DNA from 3 places in the Roseburia sp. OM03-7AC genome. Region 1 is predicted to be linked to each of the others. Evidence: predicted binding sites of a transcription regulator. Region 1 holds the regulator's gene; each other region holds the start of a gene.
The links. The regulator Rex, encoded in region 1, represses fermentation and respiration genes when NADH is low (regulators of the CRP and FNR family bind a similar motif). The targets are predictions, from matches to a motif close to ATTGTTAANTANTTAACAAT.
Positions count from the first base shown of each region.

Region 2: a site for Rex is predicted at 1,019-1,038, ahead of DXB39_RS09925 (acetyl-CoA C-acetyltransferase). Genes of this name have one in related genera too.
Region 3: a site for Rex is predicted at 886-905, ahead of DXB39_RS01920 (iron-sulfur cluster assembly scaffold protein). Genes of this name have one in related genera too.

Region 1 is NZ_QTZJ01000001.1:559,675-566,028, forward strand. Features, by position in the region: gene alr (alanine racemase) at 1-1,158, opposite strand, end outside; gene DXB39_RS02790 (NAD(P)H-hydrate dehydratase) at 1,180-2,667, opposite strand; gene DXB39_RS02795 (hypothetical protein) at 2,671-3,324, opposite strand; gene DXB39_RS02800 (redox-sensing transcriptional repressor Rex) at 3,336-3,986, opposite strand; gene abc-f (ribosomal protection-like ABC-F family protein) at 4,064-6,052, opposite strand; gene DXB39_RS02810 (NADP-dependent isocitrate dehydrogenase) at 6,168-6,354, opposite strand, start outside.
Region 2 is NZ_QTZJ01000004.1:72,850-79,203, reverse strand. Features, by position in the region: gene DXB39_RS09930 (cell wall hydrolase) at 1-899, shown strand, start outside; gene DXB39_RS09925 (acetyl-CoA C-acetyltransferase) at 1,076-2,260, shown strand; gene DXB39_RS09920 (3-hydroxyacyl-CoA dehydrogenase family protein) at 2,393-3,265, shown strand; gene DXB39_RS09915 (acyl-CoA dehydrogenase) at 3,293-4,447, shown strand; gene DXB39_RS09910 (electron transfer flavoprotein subunit beta/FixA family protein) at 4,529-5,311, shown strand; gene DXB39_RS09905 (electron transfer flavoprotein subunit alpha/FixB family protein) at 5,339-6,354, shown strand, end outside.
Region 3 is NZ_QTZJ01000001.1:396,194-402,547, forward strand. Features, by position in the region: gene DXB39_RS01915 (putative ABC exporter domain-containing protein) at 1-808, shown strand, start outside; gene DXB39_RS01920 (iron-sulfur cluster assembly scaffold protein) at 947-1,639, shown strand; gene DXB39_RS01925 (GGGtGRT protein) at 1,659-2,669, shown strand; gene DXB39_RS01930 (Arm DNA-binding domain-containing protein) at 2,860-3,159, shown strand; gene DXB39_RS01935 (hypothetical protein) at 3,134-3,586, shown strand; gene DXB39_RS01940 (hypothetical protein) at 3,736-3,954, shown strand; gene DXB39_RS01945 (hypothetical protein) at 3,973-4,605, shown strand; gene DXB39_RS01950 (helix-turn-helix domain-containing protein) at 4,715-5,473, opposite strand; gene DXB39_RS01955 (glycoside hydrolase family 3 C-terminal domain-containing protein) at 5,589-6,354, shown strand, end outside.

The sequences.
Region 1 (6,354 bases):
ATAATCTTTCTGTTCTACTTCTTTGTTGTTTTCGAAATAGATTCTTGGAATACGTTTGCCAAGACAGCAGACAAATTCATAATTGAATCTGCCGGATAAATCCCCGATTTCTTCCGCTGTAATGATTTCATCGCCGTCTCTGCCAAGAAGTGTTACCTCTGTTCCAACGACAACATCCGGCACATCCGTAACATCCACCATAAACTGATCCATGCAGACTCTGCCAAGAATCGGTACTCTTTTTCCCTGAATCAGTACAGAACCTTTGTTAGATAAAGTTCTCGGATAACCGTCTCCATAACCGACCGGAATCGTTGCCACCTTCGTCTCTCTGGTTGTGGTATAGGTTCCACCATAGCTGATTTCCCTTCCAGCCGGCAGTGTCTTTACATAAGAAACATGACTCTTTAATTGCATTAACGGGTGCATTGGCAGTCTGTCTTTTTGCACTTCATCCGATGGCCAGAGTCCGTATAATGTAATTCCCGCTCTTACAATGTCCATATTTGCTTCCGGCAAATCAATAATTCCTGCACTGTTTGAACAGTGTGCATGATGGAAAATAACGCCTTCTTCTTTGCACATTGCAATCATTTTCTGAAACAGTTCAAGCTGCTTATGGGCACCCGTTTTATCTTTTTCATCTGCCCTTGCAAAGTGGGTAAAAATCCCCTCCATTATTATATGTGGCAGCTTACTGATTTGCGCTATCTCTCCTGCATTTTCTTTTTCCACCTGATAACCAATCCGGCTCATTCCAGTATCCACTGCAATGTGAATTGCCACATCCTGATTTTTCTTTGTTGCAGCTTCAGAAAGTGCAACTGCCATATCATACGTAAATACGGCAGGCTCTAATTTCTGTTCTACAATAATCTCATATTCATCTGGGAATGCAAAACCAAGAATCAGAATCGGCTTCTTAATTCCATGATTTCTTAAAATTACGCCTTCTTCCACTGTGGCCACACAGAAGCCATGGAGATACGGAAGCGGCTCTAATACACGGGCAAGTTCCGTTGCACCATGTCCGTATCCATCTGTTTTAATTACCGCAAACATGCTGGTATCTTTCTTTAAAAGCCGGTGCATTGCCTCCATATTCTCAATGGCCGCATCCAGATTCACGCTGGCATATACCCTGCTATATCTTTTCATTTCATTCACCTCAAATTATTATTATGACAACACATCGGATAATCCGTTTATAATTTCGCCTGCAGTCAGTCCATGCTTTGAAACTGTTTTGCTCCGTTCATCTGCTGCCGCCGCATGTACATATACCCCAAGCGGTGCCGCCTGCTCTGCAGATAAGCCCTGCGCCATCAGACTTCCAATAATTCCGCTCAGTACATCACCACTTCCCGCAGTAGCCATTCCGCTGTTACCGTTCCGGTTAATAAATGTTTTCCCATAAGGAATTGCCGTTACCGTTCTGCTGTCTTTCAAAACACAGATTACATTATATTCCCTTGCGAAATCTTCCGCAACCTGCTCAATATTTTCTTTGATATAGGAAACGGCAAGCTGTTTTAACCGGGACATTTCCCCCAGATGTGGCGTTAATACCAGTTCTGTATGCGGGCGAAGAAGCTGTTCGGTCTGCTCTGCTATGATATTTAATGCATCGGCATCTACTACCATTGGTACTGCCGCATTCTTAAGTACCGTCTTTACAATACTGTGTGCCACATCACTTTTGCCAATTCCAGGTCCTAAAATAATAACATCTGCCCAGGACAGACATTCTATCAGTTGCTGTGTATCAGCCTTTTTTGCAGAATAGGTAGTAAGAATTGCCTCCGGCACTGCTGTCTGTAAGATAATACGGTTTTCTTCCGGTGTATATATTCTCACCAGACCACAGCCACTGCGATAAGCTGCCTTTGCTGCAAGAACCGCCGCACCTGCCATATTCACGCTTCCGGCAACCAGAAGGACTTTTCCAAAGGTTCCCTTGTTCGAATCAGCAGCACGATTATTTAAAAAATTTAAATCTTCCTTTGTGATTGCATAAGCTGCAGGTCTTTTATCTAACCAGCTTTCTTCTCCAATTCCGATATCCTTAACCGTAATATTTCCGCAGTATTCTGCACCAGGAAATAACACCATTCCGGTCTTGCAGTAAGCAAAGGTTACGGTATCATCTGCTTTGAATGCACCACCCAATACAGCTCCATTATCTGCCGAGACACCGGATGGTATATCCACCGCCAGCCGGTGGGCACTGCTCTGGTTTAGCCGTTCCATCAAGTGCACCAGTTCATCATCTAATTTTCGTGATAATCCTATACCAAATAACGCATCAATAATCAGGCTGTAGGAATTTACATCCTCCATTTCATCAATAAATGGTACACCATATGATGTCAAGATTTCATACTGTTCTTTTGCCTGCTTTGAAAAATGTGCTTTATTTCCATAGAGATATACTTCAACCGGAATGTGGGATAAGTATAACAATCTTGCAATTGCCATACCATCGCCGCCGTTATTTCCGGTTCCACACACTACCAGCACGCGGTTACATGAAATTTCTTTTTCCTGTATTACTTCTATCGCAGAAAGTGCTGCCCGCTCCATTAGAACCATGGATGGCACTTTAAAATGTTCGATTGTATTGGTATCACATGTTTTCATTTCCCGGGAATTTACAAGATATTCCATAAATTAATTCCTTTCGTCCGCATTTTCCACCGCTTTTTTTCCCTGCAGACGGTCTTCATCTTCCTGCCGCAGATCAAATATATTTAAAATATCCACACCAAAAATATCATGCATATAAGAATAAATCTGCCGGTTGTTGATTTCACGGTTCTGTTTTTTGATGATATTTTTCTTAAGTTCTACCCTTACCTTATCAATCCAGGCCGTAATTTCATCTGCTTCTTTACTGTTCTGTCTTAGTCTCTCATAGCAGTAACGCATGCTTTCTAACATAAGTTCCTGATTTGCACTATTTATATTTCGTGGAAGTTCAATTAATTCATCCTCAATTTCTTCCATTTTGACATTGACTTCATCAATCAGTCTCTTGTCTTCATCTAATTTTCTGGAAGAAATATCCCCCTCATTTTCCTCATGAGTTCCTTCCATGTTGACAACAATGCTTTTCATCAACCGATTCTTTGTCTTTTTCAGTTCTTTCAAATCATTATTAAGCTTTCCCTGCTGTTCTAACAACTGATTTACCTTTTCTTCCAGCTGCTTGATTTCACTGGTTTTTCCGCTTAAAGCAAAAAGCCTGTGCCATTTCTGATCCAATACAAGTATTGGTACTTTTCTGCTTTCTAATGCTTCCAGAAATTCCTTGTCATCTTTCATGCAAAACACCTCTATTCCAGCGTTTCCTTTTTCCTTTTGTTCTTTGTCATATTATAGGATAACTGCATCAGGCTGTCTGATAAATGTACATTTTCCACTACAACATTTTCATCCAACACTTCCAGATCCACATGGGCAAAATTCCAGATTGCATGTACACCAAGGCTTACCAGCTGGTTTGCCACAGCATCTGCCTTTTCTTTCGGCATAGTCAGTGTAGCAATATCTACCTTATGTGTCTTTACAAATTCTTCCAGTTTATCAATCATTTCGATTTTATTGCCACGAATGGATTTTCCGCATAACTCCGGATTCACATCAAACAATCCTACTATGACGAAGCCGAGTTTTTCAAACTTCACATAATTGGCAAGTGCCTGTCCTAAGTTACCAGCTCCAATAATAATAATATTATGCTGTTCATTTAATCCCATAATCTTTCCGATTTCTTCATACAGAAATTGTACATTGTAACCATATCCCTGCTGTCCAAAACCACCAAAATTATTTAAATCCTGTCTGATCTGCGATGCGGTCACTTTCATTCTTGCACTCAGTTCATTCGATGAAATACGTTCTACCCCTTCATCTAAAAGTTCCCCCAGATATCGGTAATATCTTGGCATTCTACGAATTACTGCCTGTGATATTTCTTTGCTCATTCTGCCAGTTCCTCCTGCTCTCAATACCCTACAATAATTATAGTTTCTTGCCGAAAGGATGTCAATGTGTTACAACTTTAACAATCTTTCTGTAAACTTAATTCTTCCCATTTTGCATAGAGTTCTTCCAGAGCTGCCTCTTCCTGCATCTGCTCCTCATGGATTTTGTTTAATTCATAGGAATTTGATGCTACCTCCGGCTTTGACAGTTCATCATTTAATGCTTCTAACTTTGCCTCTCTCTTAGCAATTTCATCTTCTGTACGCTTTAATTCGTTTTCCAGCTTACGTTTTGCTGCCTGCTGTTTCTTCATTTCTTCCCAGCTTAACTTCTGTTTTCCTCCGCTGGATATCTGCTCTGTTCCATTATTTTCTCCAGTTCCATCGGAAACAATGACATTTCCTTTTGCCCCTGAATTGTCTGCACGATCCTGTGTAGCTGTGCCAAACGCCGCTAACTCCTGAACTTCCTTTTTCTCCAGATAATAATCGTAATTTCCAATATAATTTAGAATTGTTTCATTCTTTAAATCAAGAATTCTGCTGGCAGTTTTATTAATAAAATAACGGTCATGGGATACATAAAGCACCGTTCCGGTATAGGAATTGATGGCTGACTCTAAAATTTCCTTTGACATAATATCAAGGTGGTTGGTCGGCTCGTCTAAAATTAAGAAGTTCGCATTGGATAACATCAGTTTTGCCAGTGAAACACGGCCTCTTTCTCCACCACTGATATCACGAATCCGCTTAAACACATCATCATCCGTAAATAAAAATGCTGCTAACACATTTCGAATCTTCGTTGCCTTCAGATTCGGATAAGCATCTGCAATTTCATCAAATAACGTCTTATCCGGGTCTAAATTCTGATGCTCCTGATCGTAATATCCGATTTCCACATTGCTTCCAAGCTTTATCTCCCCGGCATCTGCGTCTACAATTCCATTGATTATCTTTAAAATGGTGGTTTTCCCGGTACCGTTATTTCCGATTAAAGCAACTTTTTCCCCTCGCTTAATCTGAAAATCAATGTTTGAAAACAGTTTATGCTCGTAAGATTTTGAAAGTCCTTTCACCGAAAGTACATCATTTCCACTGGTAATTTCCGGCTCCAATGTAATATGCATATCTGTTTTTTCATCGATTGGCTTCTCAATACGTTCTATTTTATCCAATGCCTTCTCACGGCTTTCTGCACGCTTAATGGACTTTTCCCGGTTAAAGGATTTTAACTTGGATATTACTTCTTCCTGGTGCTTGATTTCCCGCTGCTGGTTATAATACTGTCGCAAAAGACTTTCCCGCTGTATTTCCTTCTGCCTCGCATATGCGGTATAATTTCCCGGAAATACCGTTGCCGTATGGCGGGATATTTCCACTACCTTCGTAACAATCCGGTCTAAGAAATAACGGTCATGGGCTACGATAATTACGGCTCCTTTATAATTCAAAAGATAGTTTTCAAGCCATGCAATCGATGCCATATCAAGGTGGTTGGTCGGCTCGTCGAGCATGATAATATCAGGCTTTGTCACCAGAAGTCTGCCTAATGCCACTCTGGTCTTCTGTCCTCCGGATAACTCTGACATTTTCTTTCCGAAATCATTTTCCGAAAAACCAAGTCCCTTTAACACACCGTTTATCTCACTGCGAAAAGTCAGTCCGCCCTCTAACTCAAAGGCATGGCTGAAACGGTTATACTGCTCCATATATTTCTCTAATTCATCTGCGCTTACATGCTGCATGTCTTCTTCCATTTTACGAAGCTTTTCTTCTTTTTCGATTAATGCATCGCAGGCATGAAGCACTTCATTATAAATGGTCTCGTTGCTGTCTTTATCCTGATACTGGGCAAGATAACCGATGGTTTTTCCTTTTGCAACGGTTACCTCGCCACTGTCCGGTGCCAGCTCTCCCACTATAATTTTCAATAACGTAGATTTGCCGGCACCATTGATGCCGACAATTGCTGTTTTCTCATTATCTTCTACATGAAAAGAAACATTCTGTATTATGGTGTCTGTCCCAAAGGATTTACTGATATTCTGACAGGCTAAAATCATGGAAGTCTCCTCACTTTTTCTCTTCGCCCCATAAGTAAAGCATTCTTTACAAGGGGCTTTTTATAGCTGAAAATTCCGGGACGGCACACTATTCTGCCCTCCCGGAGTATAAAATTTATAACATTTTCTCTAATGTAGCACGGATTGCCTTGATAAAGTCTTCACTGTTTAATACAGTCGGATTTTCAATTGTAGTAATCAGTGCAAGGTCTTTGGTCATCTTTCCGGATTCAATCGTATCTACACAGGCTTTTTCCAGTTTATCGGCAAATGTGCTTAACTCCTGGTTGCCATCTAATTCA
Region 2 (6,354 bases), on a different contig from region 1:
AGTACGAAGCCATGAAGAAAAGAGTACAATATATGTACGAAAATGGCAATCAGTCTTACCTGGAGCTGCTGCTTGGAGCAAGCTCCTTTTCGGATTTTTTAAACCGGATGGAATATGCCAAATCCATTTATGATTATGACAGGCAGGAGCTTTCTGATTATGAGGATACACTGGCTGAATTAAAACAGCAGAAGGAAGATTTAGAGACGGCAAAAGAAGAACTGCTTGCGGCAGAACAGACGAAGCAGGAGCAGAAGAGCAAGGCAGACAGTCTGGTGGCAGCCCAGCAGGAAAAAATAAGCGCAGCAAAGTCGGATGTTGCAGATGCAGAGACAGAAATAGCAGACACAGATGCGGAAATCGCAAGACAGAAAGCCTATGAGGAAGAATTAGAGACACAGAAGGCGAAAGAAGATGCTGCCCGTCAGGAGGAGATTAAGCGTCAGGAAGAGGAACTTATTAACAGTCAGCAGCCAGCTGCTTCAGATAATAATGCAAATCCGGATGGGACATCCACCGGGGATAATACCACAGGAAGCGATGCTTCCGGTGGCGGGACAGTGAATGCCAGTGATGTTGCCATGCTGGCAGCACTGATCCAGTGCGAAGCAGGCGGCGAAAGCTATGAAGGGAAGCTTGCCGTTGGAAGCGTGGTCATGAACCGTGTGGACAGCAGTTATTTCCCGGATACCGTGGTAGGTGTCATCTATCAGAGCGGGCAGTTCTCACCGGTAGCCAGCGGTCGTTTCGCAGTAGTGCTTTCATCCGGGGCAGATGCGTCCTGTGTGCAGGCTGCAACAGAAGTGTTAGCAGGCACAAGAACCTTAAACTGCTTATATTTCCGCAGAAACAACGGACTGATTAATGGAACTGTAATCGGAAACCATGTATTTTATTAAGGAAAGCTGAAAATCCGGCTCAATAAAGCAAGTTTCACTTGCAAAAATCCCCTTTCTATGATAACATCAGATTGTCGGGAAAGAGCCGGAAAGGCTTTCTTTTATTTTTTTTACAAAAGATTGTTAAAAAAATAACAATAGTAAAAGGCAAATTTAATTCAGAAGGAGACGAGAAAATGGCACAGAAAGTAGTTTTAGCAGGCGCATGTCGTACCGCAATCGGTAAAATGGGAGGAGCTTTAAGCAATACTCCAGCCGCAGATTTAGGCGCAATCGTAATCAAAGAAGCATTAAACAGAGCTGGTGTTAAACCAGAACAGGTTGATGAAGTAATGATGGGATGTGTAATCCAGGCAGCACAGGGACAGAACGTTGCACGTCAGGCTTCTATCAAAGCAGGTTTACCAATCGAGGTTCCTGCATTTACATTAAACGTAGTTTGTGGTTCTGGTTTGAAATGTGTAAACGAAGCTGCAAACATGATTATGGCTGGTCAGGCAGACATCGTTGTTGCAGGTGGTATGGAGAACATGTCTATGGCACCTTACGCTATGACAAAAGCTCGTTTTGGATATCGTATGAACAATGCAACAATTATCGATACCATGGTAAATGATGCATTAACAGACGCATTTAATCATTATCATATGATGATTACAGCAGAGAACGTATGTGACAAATACGGAATTACCCGTGAAGAGTTAGACGAGTTCTCAGCAAACAGCCAGCAGAAATGTGAAAAAGCAATTGCTGAAGGCAGATTCAAAGACGAAATCGTTCCTGTACCTGTTAAGGTTAAGAAAGAAACTGTTATGTTTGACACAGATGAGGGACCACGTCCAGGCACAACTGCTGAGTCATTAAGCAAATTAAGATGCTGCTCTGGTAAAGAGGGCGGACTTGTTACTGCAGGTAACGCTTCCGGTATCAACGATGGCGCAGCAGCAATCGTTGTTATGAGCGAAGAAAAAGCAAAAGAGCTTGGTGTTAAACCAATGGCTACATGGGTTGCAGGAGCACTTGGCGGAGTTGAGCCGGAAATCATGGGTGTTGGACCTGTTGCTTCTACAAAGAAAGTTCTTGCAAGAACCGGAATGTCTATCGATGATTTCGACTTAATCGAGGCAAACGAAGCATTCGCTGCTCAGTCAATCGCAGTTGCAAGAGATCTTGGATTTGATATGTCTAAGGTAAACGTAAACGGTGGTGCAATCGCACTTGGACATCCTGTTGGAGCATCTGGATGCCGTATCTTAGTTACATTGCTTCATGAGATGCAGAAGAGAGACGCTAAGAAAGGTCTTGCTACTCTGTGTATCGGTGGTGGAATGGGCTGCTCAACAATCGTTGAGAGAGACTAATTCACTCTTTCTGAATAAGTAAATATACCCGGGAAGTGCAAAACGCTTCTCGGGTCTTGCGTTGCAAGTTATAACCCAGAAGGCTTTCGTTTTCGGGTAAATATAATACATAAATTTTTAAGGAGGACTAACATGAAAGTTGGCGTTATTGGTGCAGGTACCATGGGACAGGGCATTGCAAAAGCATTTGCTCAGGTAGAAGGATATGAAGTAGCTCTTTGCGACATCAAGCAGGAATGGGCTGATGGCGGAAAAGAGAAAATCGCAAAAGGATATGCAAGACTGGTAGAAAAAGGAAAAATGACACAGGAAACTGTTGACGGAATCCTTGCTAAAATCACACCAGGTTTAAAAGAGAATCTTTGCGCAGACTGCGATTTAATCGTAGAAGCAGCATTCGAAGATATGGGCGTTAAGAAGACAACATTCCAGGAGCTTGATAAGATTGCTAAACCAGAATGTATCTTTGCTTCTAATACATCCAGTCTTTCTATTACAGAAATCGGAAATGGTCTTACCCGTCCAATGGTAGGTATGCATTTCTTCAACCCGGCAGACAGAATGAAATTAATCGAAGTTATCGCTGGTGTAAATACTCCTGCTGAAACAGTAGAAGCTATTAAGAAAATCTCTGTAGAAATCGGAAAAACTCCGGTACAGGTAAATGAAGCTGCAGGTTTCGTAGTAAACCGTATCTTAATCCCAATGATTAACGAAGCTGCATTTATCAAAATGGAAGGTGTATCTGATATCGCAGGTATCGACGCAGCTATGAAGCTTGGTGCAAATCATCCAATGGGACCTCTTGAGTTAGGTGACTTCATTGGTCTTGACATCTGCCTTGCAATCATGGATGTACTTTACAACGAGACAGGCGACAGCAAATATCGTGCATGTCCATTAATCCGTAAAATGGTTCGTGGTGGTAACCTCGGCGCTAAGAGCGGAAAAGGATTCTATGTATACAACGCTGACCGTACAAAGACCCCGGTTGACGCTCAGTAAAATAAAATTTATGGAGGATTTCAGAACATGGATTTCAGTTTAGATAAGAAACATGAAATGGCGAGAACTCTGTTCAGAGATTTCGCAGAAAACGAAGTAAAACCTCTGGCTCAGGAAGTTGATGAGACAGAAGTATTCCCACAGGGAACAGTTGATAAAATGGCAAAATTTGGTTTCATGGGAATTCCGGTACCAAAGGAGTACGGCGGACAGGGATGTGACCCATTAACCTATGTTATGTGTGTAGAAGAGTTATCTAAAGTTTGTGGTACAACAGGTGTTATCGTATCTGCACATACTTCTCTTTGCATCGACCCAATTATGACTTACGGTACAGAAGAGCAGAAACAGAAATATGTAAAGCCACTTGCAACAGGTGAGAAGCTTGGCGCATTCGCATTAACAGAGCCTGGTGCTGGTACAGATGCCCAGGGAGCACAGACCAAGGCTGTATTAGATGGTGATGAGTGGGTATTAAACGGATCTAAATGCTTTATTACAAACGGTAAAGTTGCAGACGTTTATATTGTAATCGCAATCACAAGTGTTACCGAAGATAAGAGAGGAAGAAAGAAGAAGAACTTCTCTGCATTCATCGTGGACAAGGGAGCTCCTGGATTCTCCTTCGGAACAAAAGAAAAGAAAATGGGTATCCGTGGATCATCTACATACGAGTTAATCTTTGAAGACTGCAGAATTCCAAAGGAAAATCTGTTAGGACCGGAAGGAAAAGGATTCCCAATCGCTATGCATACTCTGGATGGCGGACGTATCGGTATCGCAGCTCAGGCACTTGGTATTGCAGAAGGTGCATTAGACAGAGCAGTTGCATACACCAAAGAAAGAAAACAGTTTGGTCGTTCTATCGCTCAGCAGCAGAATACCCAGTTCAAGCTTGCTGATATGGCAACCAGAATTGAAGCAGCTCAGATGCTGGTTTACAAAGCTGCTATGGCTAAAGCAACACAGAAGGTATATTCTGTAGAAGCAGCAAAAGCAAAATTATTCGCAGCAGAAACCGCAATGGCAGTTACTACAGAAGTAGTTCAGTTATTCGGTGGATACGGATACATCAGAGAATACGATGTAGAGCGTATGATGCGTGATGCTAAGATTACAGAGATCTACGAAGGAACAAGCGAAGTTCAGAGAATGGTTATTTCTGGCGCATTATTAAAATAGTTTCTGACAGATCGGCGCAAAAGGATTTTAAACGAAAAATCATGGCGCACACAAATTAAAAATATAAGGAGTGAATATACCGTGAAAATAGTTGTATGTGTAAAACAGGTACCAGATACAAAAGGCGGAGTAAAATTTAATCCGGATGGTACTTTGGATAGAGCTGCAATGCTCACTATCATGAACCCAGATGACAAAGCAGGTCTGGAAGCAGCATTAAGATTAAAAGATCAGTACGGTGCAGAAGTTACTGTACTTACCATGGGACTTCCAAAGGCTGATGAAGTTCTTCGTGAAGCAATGGCAATGGGCGCTGACAAGGGAATCCTTGTAACAGACCGTGTATTAGGTGGTGCAGATACCTGGGCTACTTCTACTACAATCGCTGGTGCATTAAGAAACCTTGACTATGATTTAATTATCACAGGTCGTCAGGCTATCGATGGAGATACCGCACAGGTTGGTCCTCAGATCGCAGAGCATCTTGGACTTCCGGTTATTTCCTATGCACAGGATATCAAAGTAGAAGGTGACAGCGTAATCGTTGAGCGTCAGTTTGAAGATGGATATCATGTATTAAAAGCAAAAATGCCTTGCTTGGTGACAGCATTATCTGAATTAAACGAGCCGCGTTACATGACTCCGGGCGGAATCTTCGATGCATTTGACAAAGAAGTAACTGTATGGGGCAGAGCTGACCTTAAAGACGTAGATGATTCTAACCTTGGTCTGAAAGGTTCACCGACCAAAATCGCAAAAGCATCTGACAAAGTCCGTAAAGGTGCAGGCGAGAAGGTTGCTCTCGATACCGACGAAGCAGTATCTTACTTAATTGGCAAATTCAAAGAGAAACATATCATCTAATAAAAATAAGGAAAAGTGGTGAATAAAATGGGTTTAGAAGAGTATAAAGGAGTATTTGTCTTTGCGCAGCAGGTAGACAACACATTAAATGGTGTTGCTTTTGAGTTACTTGGAAAGGGCAAAGAACTTGCAAAAGATTTAAATACAGAAGTAACTGCAGTATTAATTGGTTCTGATGTGAAAGGTCTTGCAGATCAGCTTGCTGAGTACGGCGCTGATAAAGTTATCGTAGTAGATGATCCGGAACTGAAGAACTATAGAACAGAGCCATATGCACATGCATTAGCATCTGTAATCAATGAATTCAAACCAGAAGTTATGTTAGTTGGTGCAACAGCAATCGGTCGTGACCTTGGTCCTACTGTATCTGCAAGAGTTGCAACAGGTCTGACAGCTGACTGTACTGTTCTTGAGATTGGTGATTTTCCAATCAATCCGGTTGGAAACCAGGAGCAGAAACACAATCAGTTACTGATGACCCGTCCTGCATTCGGTGGAAATACCATCGCAACAATTGCTTGTCCGGATAACCGTCCTCAGATGGCTACTGTACGTCCAGGCGTTATGCAGAAAATTGCTCCAATCAAAGGTGCAAAAGCAGAAGTTATCGAGTTCAATCCAGGATTTACACCAAACAACAGATATGTTGAAATCATGGATATCGTAAAAGAAGTTAAGAATACAGCAAACATTATGGACGCTAAGATCTTAGTATCCGGTGGTCGTGGAGTTGGTTCTAAAGAAAACTTCAAACTGTTAGAGGACTTAGCAGAAGTTCTTGGTGGAACAGTAAGCTGCTCCCGTGCAGTTGTAGAGAATGGATGGCTTCCAGTTGACTTACAGGTAGGTCAGACAGGAAAGACAGTTCGTCCTCAGATTTACTTTGCAATCGGTATTTCCGGAGCAATCCAGCACGTAGCTGGTATGGAAGATTCTGATCTCATCATCGCAATCAACAAAGACGAAGATGCTCCTATCTTCGACGTTGCAGATTACGGTTTAGTGGGAGACTTAAACAAGATCGTTCCAGCTCTTACAAAAGC
Region 3 (6,354 bases), 160 kb from region 1:
GTGTACCGGAGAATTCTATGAAGATGCTGCAAAATTTGCAGAAGATTATGATGACCGGATGAAACGCTCGAAAAAGGGCGAGGTTGTAGTGGGAAATGGCAAGAAAAAGTATTTACGGAATGTAAAGATGGCTTATAAGGGAACTTACGCTAAAGCAATTTTCTACCGGCAGGTATTAGAATACCGTAAAAACCGTTTCTTTATCTTTGGCTGGAATTCAGTGCTGTTTCTGGTTATAGGTGTGGCAATTGCGGTTGTTTCTTATTATAATAAAATTTCCAGCCAGCCTTTTAAAATGTTTGTAATTCCGGGCGTCATTGCCTATGTTATCTTTATTTTCAGCGGTTATAAGACGAAGTGGTCGAAGGAACTGGCAAATCCATACACCTATCTGATTCCGGACAGTAATTTTAAGAAAATGTGGTATGCCACCAAAATGGAGCATATCCGTGCGCTGATTGACGGACTTCTGATTACGCTGCCGGGCAGTATCGTAATGGGACTTCCGGTGTCTTACATGATTTTGACCGTCATTTTATATATGTGCCTGAATGCTAATAAGCTTTATATGAATATGCTGGCAGATGTCGTGATAGGGAAAATGTTTGGAGAACTGGGCAGAACGATTCTTCGGATGCTGTTCCAGGGACTGGTATTATGTGTCGGAATCATTGTGGCAGTAGCAACGGGAGCGTTCATTTCCGTGACTGCAGGATTTATTATGATGATAGTCGTTATATTCCTGCTGACACTGGTTGGAGCAATCGGAGCATCCTTTGCATTTGAGCGGATGGAGGCATTAGATTAACAAATTGAGAAAATTAAGGGGCATTTCCTGTAAAAAAGACTGGACTAATGTAAAAAAATGTGAGAAAATGAGGGCGGTGTGTTAAATGTATAACAAAGTTTAACATGATATATATTTCATATCGAAAGGAGTCTTATAATGATTTACACGAAGGAAGTCGAAAACATGTGTCCTGTTGCCAAGGGCGCAAAACATGAGCCAGCTCCAATTCCAGAAGAAGGAAAATGGGTTCATTCCAAAAAAATTGAAGATATTTCAGGATTTACACACGGTGTAGGCTGGTGTGCACCACAGCAGGGTGCCTGCAAGCTTTCATTAAATGTAAAAAATGGTGTGATTGAAGAAGCACTGGTTGAGACAATCGGATGCTCAGGTATGACACATTCAGCAGCAATGGCAGCAGAGGTCCTTCAGGGAAAAACAATTCTTGAAGCATTAAATACTGACCTTGTTTGTGACGCAATCAATACAGCAATGAGAGAATTATTCTTACAGATCGTTTACGGACGTACTCAGAGTGCATTCTCTGATGACGGACTTGCAGTAGGTGCTGGTCTGGAAGATTTAGGAAAAGGACTTCGTTCCCAGGTTGGTACTATGTACGCAACAAAGGAGAAAGGTGTTCGTTACTTAGAGATGGCTGAAGGTTATGTAACAGGCATCGCTCTTGACGAGAACAACGAAGTTATCGGATATCAGTTCGTTTCTCTTGGAAAAATGACAGACTTTATCAAAAAAGGTGATGACCCTAACACTGCATGGGAAAAAGCAAAAGGCCAGTATGGTCGTGTAGCTGATGCTGTTAAGATCATTGACCCAAGAGAAGAGTAAGAAAGGAGAGACGAAGATAATGGCATTATTTGAAGGATATGAAAGAAGAATTGACCAGATTAACGCTGTATTAAACAGCTATGGTATCAGCTCTATTGAAGAAGCTGAAAAAATTACAAAAGATGCTGGACTTGATGTATATGATCAGGTAAAGAAAATCCAGCCTATCTGTTTCGAGAACGCTTGCTGGGCTTACACTATAGGTGCAGCAATCGCAATCAAAAAAGGATGCAAAAGAGCTGCTGATGCTGCTGCAGCAATCGGTGAAGGTCTTCAGGCATTCTGTATTCCAGGTTCTGTTGCTGACCACAGAAAAGTAGGTCTTGGACATGGTAACCTTGGAAAAATGTTATTAGAGGAAGAGACAGAGTGTTTCTGTTTCTTAGCTGGACACGAGTCCTTTGCAGCTGCTGAAGGTGCAATCGGAATCGCTGAGAAAGCAAACAAAGTACGTCAGAAACCACTTCGTGTTATCTTAAACGGACTTGGAAAAGATGCTGCACAGATTATTTCACGTATCAACGGATTTACATTTGTTGAGACACAGTATGATTACAAAGCAGCAAAACTTAATGTTGTATATGAAAAAGCATATTCTAACGGACTTCGTGCAACTGTAAAATGTTACGGTGCTGATGATGTTCAGGAAGGTGTTGCAATCATGCATCATGAGAACGTAGGTGTTTCCATTACCGGTAACTCTACCAACCCAACACGTTTCCAGCATCCGGTTGCAGGTACATACAAGAAAGAATGTATCGAGCAGGGCAAGAAATACTTCTCTGTAGCATCCGGCGGTGGTACAGGACGTACACTTCACCCAGATAACATGGCTGCAGGTCCTGCATCTTATGGTATGACAGATACTATGGGACGTATGCATTCTGATGCACAGTTTGCAGGTTCTTCTTCCGTACCGGCTCACGTTGAGATGATGGGCTTAATCGGAATGGGTAATAACCCAATGGTTGGTGCTACAGTAGCAGTTGCCGTTTCCGTTGAGGAAGCAGCAAAAGCTGGTAAATTCTAAATAGAAAGCTTGATTTTATAGGCTTTTTGGAGACTTCCGTTTAAATTAAGACGGAAGTCTCTTTTTATATTCTCATATTAAAGGAGGTATCTAAATACTTTGTTAAATTTTTTAGCCTCGCAGGTCATAGATTTCAAAGAGTCGATTTATTAGTATTACTTATATATTCATTATGTGGAAGGAGAATTATATGAGTGAGATTATGGTAAGAGAACGTTTTTTGAGGTCTGGCAAAAAAGTATATGAGTATTCATTTGAGATGGCAAGTGTTGATGGAAAAAGAAAGCGTAAATCAAAATCTGGATTTGCTAGTAAAAGGGACGCAAGAATAGCTGGAAGAAAAGCATTATCTGAATATGAAAATGTGGGACAGGTAATGGTAGATAGGGATATTTCATATGCTGATTTTGGGGATTTATGGATGGAAAATGATTGTAAACTGACATGTAAGGAAAGTACATTATATGGCTATGAGAAAAAAACCTTCTAGTTTAGAAATAGAAGGACGATCGATGGATATGCAAATGCATGAAATTTATAGTGAACAAATTGCCCAACAATTAATCCAAAAAGCATATATTCCGTTACAAGGGGAAGTGACTTTTGAGGACGTAAAGAATGGATATGAACGATATTTTAAAAACCCAAATAAAGGAACAGTTGTAGAATATGAGGATTATGTATACATCAGTAGCTGGACAAGAAAAAAAGAACTTTTTGATAATGCATTGCATACGGTTTACAATGAATTAAAATCATGGCCAGAAGAAAGATATTTTGTACGAGATGGTGGTTTTAAAAATTGGATGTTGAATTGGAAAAAAGCTAGTAATCATGAAGTATTAGAAGCAAACTATAGAATGAAATTCGAAAAATATAAAATTGAAAAACTGCCGGAAAGACCCTTCTGTTTTTAATATTAAATACAGGGAAAAAGAATTATGAATTTAGAAAAAATGGAAAAGCAATTATATAGTGATAAGTTTTTAGATGAAAAAATAATTACATTTATGCATCACTTAGCAATAAAATAGGTGGTCTTATTGGGAGCGTTAAGGGATTAGTATTGCTGAGTGTATATGAAGATATTTTATATATTCACCGAGCCAATATTGATAATTCTTATGGCAAACAATTAGCAAAAATTTATATTCCAAATATGAAAAATATCCAAGTAAAAGCCGGATTATTTGGTGGAAAGTTTTCTTTCAAGTATGAAGGACAAGAATATAAATTTAAACTATCATCAAAGGCCGGAAAATTTGTGGATTTTTTTGTAAAGTAAAAGTATGAGGATAACAGGATGAAAAACTTACAAAAGTATCTAATGATTTTGGGAACGATAATGTTAAGTATTGGGATTAGTGCGTGCTCTAAACAACCAGACTTCGATGCCAAATCTTACGCCCAAAGTTCTCTTGATGCATACTATCATGGAGAATATAAGGACTATGCGAATCTGTTAGAACTCTCGGAAAAAGATGCAAAGAAAGAAATCGAAGAGGATTTTAATGAGAGCATCCAAAAGCAATTTGATGATTCCGATAACATTACGGATAAAGGAATTGCTGATTATACGGAAAAACTGACAGAAGTAAAGAAACTGGCAAAATACAAAGTACAGGATGTGAAAGAAGAGGATGGAGTTTATACAGTAAGTGTACAAGTTGAACCATCCAATGTATTTCAGACATTGCAACAAAGCTCTACAGAGGTAAGCAATGAAAAAATAAAGCAGGGATTGGATGGAAATGATCCGGAAGTCTTTGCAGCCGTATTAACAGAAAGTGTCCAGAAGAGTCTTGAAAAGAACAGTTATGGAAAAACTGTTACTGTAAAAGTATCCGTGGAAAAAGATAATTCAGGAAAATATGGTCTTTCGGATACAGAGATGAATAAGCTGGAAGCAGCGATGTTCCCAACAGAACAAGAATGAATGGAAAGCTATCAGAGGAAAAACTGGTAGCTTTCTTTTATCTTCAAGACGAGAAAAGTTCTGGCGATAGTGACGTTTAATCATCGATATTCTTATTTTATTTTCTATTTTACCAACTAATCTGGCGATGCATTTTACGATATTGTCCGGGAGTTATACCAGTGTATCTCTTAAAAATAGAAATAAAATAACTTTGAGATGAAAAATTCAAGTAAGTACTGATTTCACCCAGACTATAGTCGGAATGTGCCAGTAAATTCTGTGCCTTTTCAATAAGAACTTTATGGATAAAAACAGTAAGCGTCTGTCCGGTTTCTTTATGGAACAGGGCAGACAGATATTTAGGTGTTAAATTAACTAAAGATGCCAGTTGATTTAAGGTTAAAGTTTTATTTTTACCATGATAGATATAATCAATGACGCGAGAAATAGATGGTGAATAGTAGTTTTTTGGCGTCTTTTTTGCTTCAGCAACACGAAGCGTAAATTCAATAGCCATCTGTTCATTTAATTTCATTAAAGCGTCAACATCGGTACATTGTTCCATTTTTCGTATATATACATCACTTAAGGAAAAAGCAGTTTCCTCATTAAGTCCTCCTTCGATGGCATATCTGGTAACTAAAGTTGTATTAGCAATACTTGCATAAAAAAGTAATTTTAATTTGGAATTGGAAGAGGTCATCTTTCCGTAAACAGTTGTTGGGAGAGAATAATAGGTATTCTCCAATGCGTGAATATCTCCGTTTGAAACACATTCGAGAATTGCTTTTTCCTGTGCATAAGATGTATGTATCCGTTCATTTTCTGCATTTTCCAACATTTCATGTGTGAGTGAAAAATTGATGTCTGACTTCATTTTATACATAGGTAATTCCTCCTGTCAAAAACACGATAAATTGACATAAAACACGATAAATCAATATAATTATATGCCGGAAATAGATAAAATGCAATTAAGAGATTAAAAGAGAGGAAAAGAGATGAACATTGATAAAATATGCGAACAGTTAACAATAGATGAAAAAATCCGGCTTTTAGGCGGTGTTGGTGACTGGCATACTTATGACTGTAATGGGAAAATCCCCTCTATTATGATGACAGACGGACCACATGGGATTCGAAAACTGGAACAGGAAAAGGTTGGGGATATTGAAACCAGTAAGCCAGCAACCTGTTTTCCAACTGCAAGTGCAATAGCCTGCAGTTGGAATCCTGCTATTGTTAAAAAGATGGGTGAAGCGATTGCGAAAGAAGCAAAAAAAGAGCAGATATCCATTGTGCTAGGCTGCGGAATCAATATCAAGCGTTCTCCTTTATGCGGAAGAAATTTTGAATATTTCAGTGAAGATCCGTATTTGACAGGAAAGCTGGCAACGGGATATATCGAAGGTGTACAGAGCCTTGGAATAGGTACGAGTTTAAAGCATTATGCTGTTAATTCACAGGAAACAAGACGAATGACATCCAATAGCCAGATTGATGAAAGAACTCTTAGGGAAATATATCTGTCGGCTTTTGAAGAAGTTGTGAAAAAAGCAAAACCGACTTCTGTAATGGCTTCATACAACAGGATTAATGGCGAATTTGGAGCAAGAAATAAATACTTACTGACAGATGTTCTGAGAAAAGAATGGAAATATCAAGGTGGTGTGGTGTCGGATTGGGGAGCAGCAAATGATATTGTAAGCTGTATGAAAAATGGTCTGACACTGGAAATGCCAGATCCGAAAGGCTTCCACACAGATG